Regions from separate parts of the Cytobacillus sp. FSL W8-0315 genome, predicted to be linked through region 1. Evidence: a T-box and tRNA genes for the amino acid it is inferred to sense, from the RefSeq annotation. Region 1 holds a T-box; the other regions hold tRNA genes.
What was found. The T-box of region 1 lies ahead of serS (serine--tRNA ligase). A T-box ahead of a tRNA ligase gene usually reads a tRNA of that ligase, here a tRNA-Ser.
Positions count from the first base shown of each region.

Region 2: it has a tRNA-Ser gene. The T-box ahead of serS (serine--tRNA ligase) is inferred to sense a tRNA for this amino acid. The anticodon was not compared.
Region 3: it has a tRNA-Ser gene. The T-box ahead of serS (serine--tRNA ligase) is inferred to sense a tRNA for this amino acid. The anticodon was not compared.
Region 4: it has a tRNA-Ser gene. The T-box ahead of serS (serine--tRNA ligase) is inferred to sense a tRNA for this amino acid. The anticodon was not compared.

Region 1 covers NZ_JBBOOC010000001.1:700,457-703,636, forward strand. The annotation lists gene serS (serine--tRNA ligase) at 1-1,276, opposite strand, end outside; T-box leader at 1,329-1,553, opposite strand; gene pdxT (pyridoxal 5'-phosphate synthase glutaminase subunit PdxT) at 1,615-2,202, opposite strand; gene pdxS (pyridoxal 5'-phosphate synthase lyase subunit PdxS) at 2,215-3,096, opposite strand.
Region 2 covers NZ_JBBOOC010000001.1:1,538,367-1,541,546, reverse strand. The annotation lists gene glgB (1,4-alpha-glucan branching enzyme) at 1-231, opposite strand, end outside; gene MKY20_RS07940 (hypothetical protein) at 455-652, shown strand; tRNA gene MKY20_RS07935 (tRNA-Glu) at 740-811, opposite strand; tRNA gene MKY20_RS07930 (tRNA-Ser) at 816-906, opposite strand; tRNA gene MKY20_RS07925 (tRNA-Asn) at 912-986, opposite strand; tRNA gene MKY20_RS07920 (tRNA-Ile) at 1,001-1,077, opposite strand; tRNA gene MKY20_RS07915 (tRNA-Gly) at 1,082-1,155, opposite strand; tRNA gene MKY20_RS07910 (tRNA-Phe) at 1,170-1,245, opposite strand; tRNA gene MKY20_RS07905 (tRNA-Asp) at 1,271-1,347, opposite strand; tRNA gene MKY20_RS07900 (tRNA-Met) at 1,351-1,424, opposite strand; tRNA gene MKY20_RS07895 (tRNA-Ser) at 1,443-1,535, opposite strand; tRNA gene MKY20_RS07890 (tRNA-Ile) at 1,549-1,625, opposite strand; tRNA gene MKY20_RS07885 (tRNA-Met) at 1,643-1,719, opposite strand; tRNA gene MKY20_RS07880 (tRNA-Ala) at 1,738-1,813, opposite strand; tRNA gene MKY20_RS07875 (tRNA-Pro) at 1,823-1,899, opposite strand; tRNA gene MKY20_RS07870 (tRNA-Arg) at 1,907-1,983, opposite strand; tRNA gene MKY20_RS07865 (tRNA-Leu) at 1,999-2,087, opposite strand; tRNA gene MKY20_RS07860 (tRNA-Gly) at 2,094-2,168, opposite strand; tRNA gene MKY20_RS07855 (tRNA-Leu) at 2,177-2,261, opposite strand; tRNA gene MKY20_RS07850 (tRNA-Lys) at 2,277-2,352, opposite strand; tRNA gene MKY20_RS07845 (tRNA-Thr) at 2,496-2,571, opposite strand; tRNA gene MKY20_RS07840 (tRNA-Val) at 2,592-2,667, opposite strand; rRNA gene rrf (5S ribosomal RNA) at 2,677-2,793, opposite strand; rRNA gene MKY20_RS07830 (23S ribosomal RNA) at 2,921-3,180, opposite strand, start outside.
Region 3 covers NZ_JBBOOC010000003.1:312,730-315,909, reverse strand. The annotation lists tRNA gene MKY20_RS27420 (tRNA-Leu) at 524-605, opposite strand; tRNA gene MKY20_RS27415 (tRNA-Leu) at 629-717, opposite strand; tRNA gene MKY20_RS27410 (tRNA-Cys) at 746-819, opposite strand; tRNA gene MKY20_RS27405 (tRNA-Gly) at 838-912, opposite strand; tRNA gene MKY20_RS27400 (tRNA-Gln) at 917-991, opposite strand; tRNA gene MKY20_RS27395 (tRNA-His) at 1,050-1,125, opposite strand; tRNA gene MKY20_RS27390 (tRNA-Trp) at 1,137-1,210, opposite strand; tRNA gene MKY20_RS27385 (tRNA-Tyr) at 1,218-1,301, opposite strand; tRNA gene MKY20_RS27380 (tRNA-Thr) at 1,319-1,394, opposite strand; tRNA gene MKY20_RS27375 (tRNA-Phe) at 1,413-1,485, opposite strand; tRNA gene MKY20_RS27370 (tRNA-Asp) at 1,509-1,585, opposite strand; tRNA gene MKY20_RS27365 (tRNA-Met) at 1,589-1,662, opposite strand; tRNA gene MKY20_RS27360 (tRNA-Val) at 1,672-1,747, opposite strand; tRNA gene MKY20_RS27355 (tRNA-Glu) at 1,752-1,826, opposite strand; tRNA gene MKY20_RS27350 (tRNA-Ser) at 1,843-1,933, opposite strand; tRNA gene MKY20_RS27345 (tRNA-Asn) at 1,937-2,011, opposite strand; rRNA gene rrf (5S ribosomal RNA) at 2,032-2,148, opposite strand; rRNA gene MKY20_RS27335 (23S ribosomal RNA) at 2,335-3,180, opposite strand, start outside.
Region 4 covers NZ_JBBOOC010000001.1:240,057-243,236, reverse strand. The annotation lists rRNA gene MKY20_RS01505 (23S ribosomal RNA) at 1-741, shown strand, start outside; rRNA gene rrf (5S ribosomal RNA) at 945-1,061, shown strand; tRNA gene MKY20_RS01495 (tRNA-Glu) at 1,085-1,159, shown strand; tRNA gene MKY20_RS01490 (tRNA-Val) at 1,164-1,239, shown strand; tRNA gene MKY20_RS01485 (tRNA-Lys) at 1,414-1,489, shown strand; tRNA gene MKY20_RS01480 (tRNA-Leu) at 1,505-1,589, shown strand; tRNA gene MKY20_RS01475 (tRNA-Gly) at 1,596-1,670, shown strand; tRNA gene MKY20_RS01470 (tRNA-Arg) at 1,678-1,754, shown strand; tRNA gene MKY20_RS01465 (tRNA-Pro) at 1,760-1,836, shown strand; tRNA gene MKY20_RS01460 (tRNA-Ala) at 1,858-1,933, shown strand; tRNA gene MKY20_RS01455 (tRNA-Met) at 1,952-2,028, shown strand; tRNA gene MKY20_RS01450 (tRNA-Ser) at 2,052-2,144, shown strand; tRNA gene MKY20_RS01445 (tRNA-Met) at 2,330-2,403, shown strand; tRNA gene MKY20_RS01440 (tRNA-Asp) at 2,407-2,483, shown strand; tRNA gene MKY20_RS01435 (tRNA-Phe) at 2,509-2,584, shown strand; tRNA gene MKY20_RS01430 (tRNA-Tyr) at 2,607-2,690, shown strand; tRNA gene MKY20_RS01425 (tRNA-Trp) at 2,698-2,771, shown strand; tRNA gene MKY20_RS01420 (tRNA-His) at 2,783-2,858, shown strand; tRNA gene MKY20_RS01415 (tRNA-Gln) at 2,884-2,958, shown strand; tRNA gene MKY20_RS01410 (tRNA-Cys) at 2,966-3,039, shown strand; tRNA gene MKY20_RS01405 (tRNA-Gly) at 3,054-3,127, shown strand; tRNA gene MKY20_RS01400 (tRNA-Ile) at 3,134-3,180, shown strand, end outside.

The DNA.
Region 1 (3,180 bases):
AAGGCTTTATAACTTCGCGATTGCCCATATACGGACGCAATACCTCCGGAATGATGACACTTCCGTCAGCCTGCTGATAATTTTCTAGAATAGCTGCCACCGTGCGGCCGATCGCAAGGCCAGATCCATTCAGTGTGTGCACATGCTCCGGCTTGCCTTTTGCCTCGCGGCGGAAGCGGATATTTGCACGTCTTGCCTGGAATCCTTCAAAGTTACTGCAAGAAGATATTTCTCTATACGTGTTATAGCTTGGAATCCAAACTTCGATATCGTATTTCTTCGCAGCTGTGAATCCAAGATCGCCCGTACACATGCTCATCACACGGTATGGAAGGCCAAGCATCTGAAGGACTTTTTCCGCGTGTCCTGTCAGCTTTTCAAGTTCCTCATAAGACTCTTCTGGCTTAACAAATTTCACAAGCTCGACTTTGTTAAACTGGTGCTGGCGGATAAGCCCGCGAGTGTCACGGCCGGCAGAACCCGCTTCAGAACGGAAGCATGCACTAAATGCCGCATAGTTTATCGGAAGCTCGTCTGCATTCAGAATCTCTTCCCTATGCATATTGGTGACAGGCACCTCAGCGGTTGGAATCAGAAAATAATCTTCGCTTTCAATTAGGAATGCATCTTCCTCGAATTTCGGAAGCTGTCCTGTTCCTGTCATGCTTGCACGGTTAACCATGTACGGAGGAAGAACCTCCTTATAGCCATGCTCGTCTGTGTGCAAATCAAGCATGAAGTTGAATAAGGCTCGCTCAAGGCGGGCACCAAGGCCTTTGTAGAATACAAAGCGGCTGCCTGTTACTTTGCTCGCACGTTCGAAATCAAGGAGATCAAGATCTGTCGCAACATCCCAGTGCGGCTTTGGCTCGAAATCAAATTCACGGACTTCTCCCCATTTGCGGATTTCCACATTATCATCTTCTGTTTCGCCGACAGGCACACTTTCATGCGGAATGTTCGGAATGCTCAGCAGCAATTGGTCCAATTCTTCCTCGACTGTACGGAGCTCCTCATCCAATGCCTTGATTTTATCGCCGACTTCTCTCATTTCAGCGATTAAATGGTCTGCATCCTGCTTTTCGCGCTTTAAGGCAGCCACCTGCTGGGATACTTCATTTCTTTTGCTCTTCAGCTGTTCTGCTTCTACAATTAGCTCACGTCTTTTTACATCCAGATCTTCGAATTTTCCAAGATCGGTTAAATCTTCGCCACGGTGCTGAAGCTTGTTTTTCACTTCTTCAAAATTGGTTCTTAAAAACTTAATGTCCAGCATTTTTTAGTACCTCCTGAAAATAGTTTAAAACACAAAAAACTCCCGTCCCCAAAAAAGGGACGAGAGTTACCCGCGTTGCCACCCTAGTTGAAAGCATGAGCTTTCCACCTTAAATCCATAACGGTTTTAACCGAAAGCATTTACTTTTCCCGAGTAGTACCGGGTGTTCCATGCTTTGCTCGAGGATGGATTCACAGGGTTTATTCACCGGTTTCCACCAGCCACCGGCTCTCTTTTAGAACAAAGTCCTGTTACTAGTTCCTCTCATTGCTTTTCAGCTATAAGAATTTTGTAATTCATAATGTACTACAATTATGTTCCATTTGCAACCAAAATATTCAAATTGTTAATTGCTTGGACTCTTTGATCATTTCAACGAAATAGCCTGTCAGGCGATGGTCATCCGTTAGTTCCGGATGGAATGAGCATCCGAGGAATCTGCCTTCGCGCGCCGCCACAATCCGGCCATTGTGCTTGGCCAGGATTTCAACATTCTCTCCAGCCTCCACAATATGCGGTGCACGAATGAATACAGCTGCAAAATCTTCTGCCACTCCGGCAATATCAACATCCGCCTCGAAGCTTTCGCGCTGGCGGCCAAATGAATTTCTTTCCACCTGGACGTCCATCACACCGATATGCGGTTCATCATAGCCAATGATATTATTCGCAAGAAGAATTAAGCCTGCACATGTCCCGAACATCGGCTTTCCTGATTGCGCAAACTCCTTAAGGCTGTCCATAAAATCATATTTATCAATCAAGCGTCTCATGGTCGTGCTTTCGCCGCCAGGCAAGATAAGCCCGTCTACCTCGTCAAGCTGCTCTTTGCGTTTGATGACTACAGCTTCGGCGCCGGATGCTTCTACAGAAAGAACATGCTCTCTGACCGCGCCCTGCAGCCCTAATACTCCAACCTTTATCATGTTCAATTCTCCTTACCAGCCGCGCTCCTGCATACGAGCTTCAGGAGCCAATGAAGAAATTTCAATTCCCTTCATCGGTGTGCCTAGTTCTTTTGAAAGTTCAGCAATTAATTTGTAGTCCTGGTAATGTGTAGTTGCTTCCACAATGGCACGTGCAAATTTCGCAGGGTTTTCAGATTTGAAGATGCCTGATCCTACGAACACTCCATCAGCACCAAGCTCCATCATTAGAGCTGCATCTGCAGGTGTTGCAACGCCGCCTGCTGCGAAGTTTACGACTGGAAGGCGTCCAAGGCTCTTGATTTCCAAAAGAAGCTCATATGGCGCTCCCAGAAGCTTAGCTTCTGTCATTAATTCATCTTCGTTCATGCCGACAACCTTGCGCACCTGTGCATTCACCTTGCGGATATGGCGGACAGCTTCAACGATGTTTCCAGTTCCAGGCTCACCCTTTGTGCGAAGCATGGAAGCACCTTCACCAATACGGCGTGCTGCTTCGCCTAAGTCACGGCATCCGCAAACGAATGGAACTGTGTAGTCTCTTTTATTAAGATGGTATTCTTCATCAGCAGGAGTTAAAACTTCACTCTCATCTATGTAATCGACACCCATCGCTTCAAGCAGACGAGCTTCTACAATATGGCCGATACGCGCTTTTGCCATTACCGGGATTGAAACTGCACCCATTACTTCTTCCATAATACGCGGATCTGCCATGCGTGCCACACCGCCGGCTGCACGGATATCAGAAGGAACGCGTTCAAGTGCCATAACTGCTACTGCACCAGCTTCTTCTGCGATTTTTGCCTGCTCGGCGTTAACAACGTCCATAATAACGCCGCCTTTTTGCATTTCTGCCATTCCCCGTTTAACACGATCTGTACCTGTCTTCATGTTTATCCCCCTTCGTAAATACCATCTGCTTTGGATGGGTTAAATATTATGATAAAAATCATTTTTCAAAAAAAGGAAAATAGA
Region 2 (3,180 bases), 840 kb from region 1:
GACACCTTCATTATTCACTCTATGTAAGGTATAGCCTTCTCCATTCCAATCATTAAAATCACCGACTAATCTGATAATTTCAGCGTTCGGTGCCCATACGCAAAAACGGGTAATCACTTCTCCGCCATTTGAAACTACATGTGCACCAAATAACTGGTGACTCTCATAATATGTCCCTTCATGGAACAAATGCAGCTGGTAATCGGTTGGAACCAAAGTATCCACTACCATCCTTCTCCCCACCCAGTGTCGTTTCTTTTGACTTTCCTGTTATATTCGTGAGACGTGAGAAAAATCCTTGTAAAAGTTTTTTTAATTTTATGACAACAACATTCAAATCCCGTTAAAAACCGATAGCATTCTGCCCAATTTAACAGTCTTCGACATAATCTCCGGTAAACTTAGACAAAATAAAACAAAGTATGCAAGCAAAAAATGAAAGGAGAATAATATTTTGAGCAATAAAGAAGAGGAATTTTTATTAAACGAGGCATCAAAAGATGAAATAAGAATTCCGATATTTGAAGCACCGGATGGAAAGATTATGGCCACAGGGGATATGTTTAGAGGTCCCTATACGGGAATATCTTCTGAAATCGATTTGAATAATCCAGGCAATAAATTAAGCAAGGAAGAAGAGAGGTTTGATTAAAAAACAGAGAAGCAACTAACCGAGGGCAGGCTGGAACAGAAAAGACAACAAAAAAGCTGCCAACAAATTGTTGACAGCTTTTTTGTATGACCCCTACGGGATTCGAACCCGTGTTACCGCCGTGAAAGGGCGGTGTCTTAACCGCTTGACCAAGGGGCCAATATGGCGGAGAAGGAGGGATTTGAACCCTCGCGCCGGTTACCCGACCTACACCCTTAGCAGGGGCGCCTCTTCAGCCACTTGAGTACTTCCCCATATATGGCTCCGCAGGTAGGATTCGAACCTACGACCGTTCGGTTAACAGCCGAATGCTCTACCACTGAGCTACTGCGGAACAATAATATAAAATGGTGGGCCTAAATGGACTCGAACCATCGACCTCACGCTTATCAGGCGTGCGCTCTAACCAGCTGAGCTATAGGCCCATTTTGGAGCGGGTGAAGGGAATCGAACCCTCATCATCAGCTTGGAAGGCTGAGGTTTTACCACTAAACTACACCCGCATAAGGTTCTAAAATGGTGGCTCAGGACGGAATCGAACCGCCGACACAAGGATTTTCAGTCCTTTGCTCTACCGACTGAGCTACTGAGCCATATATTATTTATTTTTTGTAAAAATGGCGGTCCGGACGGGACTCGAACCCGCGACCTCCTGCGTGACAGGCAGGCATTCTAACCAACTGAACTACCGGACCAGATTGCGGGGGCAGGATTTGAACCTGCGACCTTCGGGTTATGAGCCCGACGAGCTACCGGACTGCTCCACCCCGCGATAATATTATTAAATATATGGAGGAGGAAAGGGGATTCGAACCCCTGCGCGGTTTGACCCGCCTGTCGGTTTTCAAGACCGATCCCTTCAGCCGGACTTGGGTATTCCTCCGTAGAAATGAAAGTGGTGGACCTTGTAGGACTCGAACCTACGACCGGACGGTTATGAGCCGTCTGCTCTAACCAGCTGAGCTAAAGGTCCAGCATCGATGAATTAAATGGTAGCGGCGGAGGGGATCGAACCCCCGACCTCACGGGTATGAACCGTACGCTCTAGCCAGCTGAGCTACACCGCCGAAGTGTTAAAATATTTATGGTGGAGCCTAGCGGGATCGAACCGCTGACCTCCTGCGTGCAAAGCAGGCGCTCTCCCAGCTGAGCTAAGGCCCCAATAATAAATGGTCGGGAAGACAGGATTCGAACCTGCGACCCCTTGGTCCCAAACCAAGTGCTCTACCAAGCTGAGCTACTCCCCGTATATAATGGCGCGCCCGAGAGGAGTCGAACCCCTAACCTTTTGATCCGTAGTCAAACGCTCTATCCAATTGAGCTACGGGCGCAATGTTAAATTCTACTGGTGCCGAGGACCGGAATCGAACCGGTACGGTAGTCACCTACCGCAGGATTTTAAGTCCTGTGCGTCTGCCAGTTCCGCCACCCCGGCAATAAATGGAGCGGAAGACGGGATTCGAACCCGCGACCCCCACCTTGGCAAGGTGATGTTCTACCACTGAACTACTTCCGCATAAAGAATGGTGCGGGTGAAGGGAGTCGAACCCCCACGCCTTGCGGCGCCAGATCCTAAGTCTGGTGCGTCTGCCAATTCCGCCACACCCGCAATATGAAATTAAAATGGTGAGCCATGAAGGACTCGAACCTTCGACCCTCTGATTAAAAGTCAGATGCTCTACCGACTGAGCTAATGGCTCATAATTTTATGAGACTACCTAAAGCCTGTTATGTGCAGTCAGATGTTCCAAAGCTAAACGCTTTGTCACAGATTGCTATTCGGATGTAGAAATTCACTGATGCTGCAATCTGCTCTACCGACTGAGCTAATGGCTCGTTGAAATGGTGCCGGCGAGAGGACTTGAACCCCCAACCTACTGATTACAAGTCAGTTGCTCTACCAATTGAGCTACACCGGCAGCTTGTACATTTAAATTAATGGTGGAGGATGACGGGATCGAACCGCCGACCCTCTGCTTGTAAGGCAGATGCTCTCCCAGCTGAGCTAATCCTCCATTATTAACGCCCGGCAGCGTCCTACTCTCACAAGGGGACAGCCCCTAACTACCATCGGCGCTGAGAAGCTTAACTTCCGTGTTCGGTATGGGAACGGGTGTGACCTTCTCGCTATCGCCACCAGACTATTTTCCAAAGACAAGTTTTATTATACCGTCTTTTTAGGATTTTTCAAGAGAAAATTTCATATTTTTCATTCTCTCAAAACTAGATAATGCATGAAGAAGCATTTGCCGAGTATTCACCAATGACTTGGTTAAGTCCTCGATCGATTAGTATCAGTCAGCTCCACATGTCGCCACGCTTCCACCTCTGACCTATCAACCTGATCATCTTTCAGGGATCTTACTAGCTTGACGCTATGGGAAATCTCATCTCGAGGGGGGCTTCATGCTTAGATGCTTTCAGCACTTATCCCTTCCGCACATAGCTACCCAGCGATGCCTTTGGCAAGACAACTGGTACACCAGCGGTGCGTCCATCCCGGTCCTCTCGTACTAAGGACAGCTCCT
Region 3 (3,180 bases), on a different contig from region 1:
CGCTCACTTGACATCATGAAACTGAACGGCACTATTCACTTGCATTAGTTCCATTCACGTGACATCTTTGAAACTGAACGGCACTATTCTCTTGCATTAGTACCATTCACATGACATCTTTGAAACTGAACGGCACTATTCTGCTTCATTAGTTCCGTTCACATAAAGTCATCGAATCTTTCTGGCTCTATTTTGGTGCATAAGTTCCGTTCACATAACATCTTCGAAATTTAGAGATTCTTTTTCGCCTCTTCAGTTATTAGTTCCGCTCAATTCACAACATTAGGACACATCGTTTTTTTTCCTCCTGCTAAGTCAATAATTATGTCCTTTTGAATTACTTCCGAACAGTTCAGAACCCCATTTCGAAACCACCCTCTGAATCGTTCGGAACCCTGCATTGAAACAACTTGCATCACAATCAGCAGAAGGGCTGCATTGATATTTGCTTTCCGCTTTAAAATTTGCACAGATTTTAATTAACAACAAAAAAGGTTTCCCTATTAGGAAACCTTTTTTTAGATACCGGTGGTCGGGGTCGAACCGACACTCCAGAAGGAACACGATTTTGAGTCGTGCGCGTCTGCCAATTCCGCCACACCGGCATATTAAAATGTAGTAAATCTTGTGGTGCCGAGGACCGGAATCGAACCGGTACGGTAGTCACCTACCGCAGGATTTTAAGTCCTGTGCGTCTGCCAGTTCCGCCACCCCGGCGTATATCAGCGAATCAAGATTTAGATTATGGAGGCGGCAACCGGATTCGAACCGGTGGTAAAGGTTTTGCAGACCTCTGCCTTACCACTTGGCTATGCCGCCATAAATTGAAGTTTATTCTGGAGCGGAAGACGGGATTCGAACCCGCGACCCCCACCTTGGCAAGGTGATGTTCTACCACTGAACTACTTCCGCAAAATGGCTGGGCTAGCAGGATTCGAACCTGCGAGTGACGGAGTCAAAGTCCGGTGCCTTACCGCTTGGCTATAGCCCATTGATCGTTCATATTACATTTATATGAGAGTTATACTCGTACTGTTACTTTAAAATTATGGGGCGACTGATGGGAATCGAACCCACGAGTGTCGGAGCCACAATCCGATGCGTTAACCACTTCGCCACAGCCGCCATTATAAAATTGGCAGGGGTAGTAGGAATCGAACCCACATCAAAGGTTTTGGAGACCTTCGTTTTACCATTAAACTATACCCCTATATAAATGGTGGAGGGGGGCAGATTCGAACTGCCGAACCCGAAGGAGCGGATTTACAGTCCGCCGCGTTTAGCCACTTCGCTACCCCTCCATATTAACATAAAAAAATGGTGCCGGCGAGAGGACTTGAACCCCCAACCTACTGATTACAAGTCAGTTGCTCTACCAATTGAGCTACACCGGCAAATCAATTCAGTAAAGGTGGCTCAGGACGGAATCGAACCGCCGACACAAGGATTTTCAGTCCTTTGCTCTACCGACTGAGCTACTGAGCCAAATATTATTAATATTGTAAAAATGGCGGTCCGGACGGGACTCGAACCCGCGACCTCCTGCGTGACAGGCAGGCATTCTAACCAACTGAACTACCGGACCAAATTGCGGGGGCAGGATTTGAACCTGCGACCTTCGGGTTATGAGCCCGACGAGCTACCGGACTGCTCCACCCCGCGACAATAATATGGTGGAGGATGACGGGATCGAACCGCCGACCCTCTGCTTGTAAGGCAGATGCTCTCCCAGCTGAGCTAATCCTCCATTATGGTGACCCCTACGGGATTCGAACCCGTGTTACCGCCGTGAAAGGGCGGTGTCTTAACCGCTTGACCAAGGGGCCAATATAGAATTAATAATGGCGGAGAGCAAGGGATTTGAACCCTTGATACGCGGTTAGCGTATACACGATTTCCAATCGTGCTCCTTCGGCCACTCGGACAGCTCTCCATTTGGCTCCGCAGGTAGGATTCGAACCTACGACCGTTCGGTTAACAGCCGAATGCTCTACCACTGAGCTACTGCGGAATAGTGATATTTGTAAAACAGCCCGGCAGCGTCCTACTCTCACAAGGGGACAGCCCCTAACTACCATTGGCGCTGAGAAGCTTAACTTCCGTGTTCGGTATGGGAACGGGTGTGACCTTCTCGCTATCGCCACCAGACTATTTTTCAAAGACAAGTATTATTATACCGTCTTTTTATCATTTTTCAAGAGGAAATTTACTATTTTTCGTTCCCTCAAAACTAGATAATGTATGAAGAAGAATTTGCCGAGTATTCACCAATAACTTGTCTAGCTTCGGCTCCTAACTTCTCTCGAAGTTGAACAGTCGCCTCCGCTTTTCGTTTTGGTTAAGTCCTCGATCGATTAGTATCAGTCAGCTCCACATGTCGCCACGCTTCCACCTCTGACCTATCAACCTGATCATCTTTCAGGGATCTTACTAGCTTGACGCTATGGGAAATCTCATCTCGAGGGGGGCTTCATGCTTAGATGCTTTCAGCACTTATCCCTTCCGCACATAGCTACCCAGCGATGCCTTTGGCAAGACAACTGGTACACCAGCGGTGCGTCCATCCCGGTCCTCTCGTACTAAGGACAGCTCCTCTCAAATTTCCTGCGCCCACGACGGATAGGGACCGAACTGTCTCACGACGTTCTGAACCCAGCTCGCGTACCGCTTTAATGGGCGAACAGCCCAACCCTTGGGACCGACTACAGCCCCAGGATGCGATGAGCCGACATCGAGGTGCCAAACCTCCCCGTCGATGTGGACTCTTGGGGGAGATAAGCCTGTTATCCCCGGGGTAGCTTTTATCCGTTGAGCGATGGCCCTTCCATGCGGAACCACCGGATCACTAAGCCCGACTTTCGTCCCTGCTCGACTTGTAGGTCTCGCAGTCAAGCTCCCTTGTGCCTTTACACTCTGCGAATGATTTCCAACCATTCTGAGGGAACCTTTGGGCGCCTCCGTTACTTTTTAGGAGGCGACCGCCCCAGTCAAACTGCCCACCTGACACTGTCTCCCGCCCCGATAAGGGGCGCGGGTTAGAATTTCAATACAGCCAGGGTAGTATCCCACCGACGCCTCCACCGAAGCTGGCGCTCCGGCTTCTCAGGCTCCTACCTATCCTGTACAAGCTGTACCAAAATTCAATATCAGGCTACAGTAAAGCTCCACGGGGTCTTTCCG
Region 4 (3,180 bases), 460 kb from region 1:
GCGTCGGTGGGATACTACCCTGGCTGTATTGAAATTCTAACCCGCGCCCCTTATCGGGGCGGGAGACAGTGTCAGGTGGGCAGTTTGACTGGGGCGGTCGCCTCCTAAAAAGTAACGGAGGCGCCCAAAGGTTCCCTCAGAATGGTTGGAAATCATTCGCAGAGTGTAAAGGCACAAGGGAGCTTGACTGCGAGACCTACAAGTCGAGCAGGGACGAAAGTCGGGCTTAGTGATCCGGTGGTTCCGCATGGAAGGGCCATCGCTCAACGGATAAAAGCTACCCCGGGGATAACAGGCTTATCTCCCCCAAGAGTCCACATCGACGGGGAGGTTTGGCACCTCGATGTCGGCTCATCGCATCCTGGGGCTGTAGTCGGTCCCAAGGGTTGGGCTGTTCGCCCATTAAAGCGGTACGCGAGCTGGGTTCAGAACGTCGTGAGACAGTTCGGTCCCTATCCGTCGTGGGCGCAGGAAATTTGAGAGGAGCTGTCCTTAGTACGAGAGGACCGGGATGGACGCACCGCTGGTGTACCAGTTGTCTTGCCAAAGGCATCGCTGGGTAGCTATGTGCGGAAGGGATAAGTGCTGAAAGCATCTAAGCATGAAGCCCCCCTCGAGATGAGATTTCCCATAGCGTCAAGCTAGTAAGATCCCTGAAAGATGATCAGGTTGATAGGTCAGAGGTGGAAGCGTGGCGACATGTGGAGCTGACTGATACTAATCGATCGAGGACTTAACCAAAACGAAAAGCGGAGGCGACTGTTCAACTTCGAGAGACGTTGGAGAGCCGGCCATTCAAATCCTGGTTTTGGGATTTGGAGGGACGGATCGAAACGGCCGAGAAGTTAGGAGCCGAAGCTAGACAAGTCATTGGTGAATACTCGGCAAATGCTTCTTCATGCATTATCTAGTTTTGAGGGAACGAAGTTTCTTCAACCAAATAGTCCGGTGGCGATAGCGAGAAGGTCACACCCGTTCCCATACCGAACACGGAAGTTAAGCTTCTCAGCGCCGATGGTAGTTAGGGGCTGTCCCCTTGTGAGAGTAGGACGCTGCCGGGCACCCTAATTGGGTAATTATATATGGCCCCTTGGTCAAGCGGTTAAGACACCGCCCTTTCACGGCGGTAACACGGGTTCGAATCCCGTAGGGGTCACCATTTTGGAGGATTAGCTCAGCTGGGAGAGCATCTGCCTTACAAGCAGAGGGTCGGCGGTTCGATCCCGTCATCCTCCACCATAACTTTTGAAAAAGCTATTTGCTACTCTTAAGGTATGAGCCATTAGCTCAGTCGGTAGAGCAGATTGCAGCATCAGTGAGACTCTTCACCCGAATAGCAATCTGTGACAAAGCGGTTTAGCTTTGGAACATCTGACTGTACTTATCAGAATTTAGGAAGTCTCATAAAAGTATGAGCCATTAGCTCAGTCGGTAGAGCATCTGACTTTTAATCAGAGGGTCGAAGGTTCGAGTCCTTCATGGCTCACCATTTTAATTTCATATTGCGGGTGTGGCGGAATTGGCAGACGCACCAGACTTAGGATCTGGCGCCGCAAGGCGTGGGGGTTCGACTCCCTTCACCCGCACCATTTTAAGCGGAAGTAGTTCAGTGGTAGAACATCACCTTGCCAAGGTGGGGGTCGCGGGTTCGAATCCCGTCTTCCGCTCCATTATTTTGCGCCCGTAGCTCAATTGGATAGAGCGTTTGACTACGGATCAAAAGGTTAGGGGTTCGACTCCTCTCGGGCGCGCCATATTACGGGGAGTAGCTCAGCTTGGTAGAGCACTTGGTTTGGGACCAAGGGGTCGCAGGTTCGAATCCTGTCTTCCCGACCAGGGACACTTCTTTTATTACATGGGGCCTTAGCTCAGCTGGGAGAGCGCCTGCTTTGCACGCAGGAGGTCAGCGGTTCGATCCCGCTAGGCTCCACCATATATATTTAGTCACATTGGCGGTGTAGCTCAGCTGGCTAGAGCGTACGGTTCATACCCGTGAGGTCGGGGGTTCGATCCCCTCCGCCGCTACCAATATGCTTATTTTGTATCATATCGGAGGAATACCCAAGTCCGGCTGAAGGGATCGGTCTTGAAAACCGACAGGCGGGTCAAACCGCGCAGGGGTTCGAATCCCCTTTCCTCCTCCATATTTTATTTAATAATACTATCGCGGGGTGGAGCACGACCGAATAATCTTCGAAGGAATTACTTCAGCGCACCGATTGAGTTGCTGCTTGGATAATCTTTCTGAAATCGGGGCGGTACTTCATTGAATAAGCTGCGAGATGAAATGCTAGATGTGAGCATAGAATAATCACATTAATAATACTATCGCGGGGTGGAGCAGTCCGGTAGCTCGTCGGGCTCATAACCCGAAGGTCGCAGGTTCAAATCCTGCCCCCGCAATCTGGTCCGGTAGTTCAGTTGGTTAGAATGCCTGCCTGTCACGCAGGAGGTCGCGGGTTCGAGTCCCGTCCGGACCGCCATTTTTACAAAAAATAAATAATATGTGGCTCAGTAGCTCAGTCGGTAGAGCAAAGGACTGAAAATCCTTGTGTCGGCGGTTCGATTCCGTCCTGAGCCACCATTTCCTAAGTCTTATCAGACGTGGAGGGGTAGCGAAGTGGCTAAACGCGGCGGACTGTAAATCCGCTCCTTCGGGTTCGGCAGTTCGAATCTGCCCCCCTCCACCATTTATATAGGGGTATAGTTTAATGGTAAAACGAAGGTCTCCAAAACCTTTGATGTGGGTTCGATTCCTGCTACCCCTGCCAGTAGGATAGTGGCGGTTGTGGCGAAGTGGTTAACGCATCGGATTGTGGCTCCGACACTCGTGGGTTCGATTCCCATCAATCGCCCCATTATTCTTTTTGACAGCAATATTATTGGGCTATAGCCAAGCGGTAAGGCACCGGACTTTGACTCCGTCACTCGCAGGTTCGAATCCTGCTAGCCCAGCCATTTTTAAGGCAGCATAGCCAAGTGGTAAGGCAGAGGTCTGCAAAACCTCCATCCCCGGTTCAAATCCGGGTGTTGCCTCCAAACCATAATCATATGCGGGTGTAGTTTAGTGGTAAAACCTCAGCCTTCCAAGCTGATGATGAGGGTTCGATTCCCTTCACCCGCTCCAACATATGGGCCTATAGCTCAGCTGGTTAGAGCGCACGCCTGATAAGCGTGAGG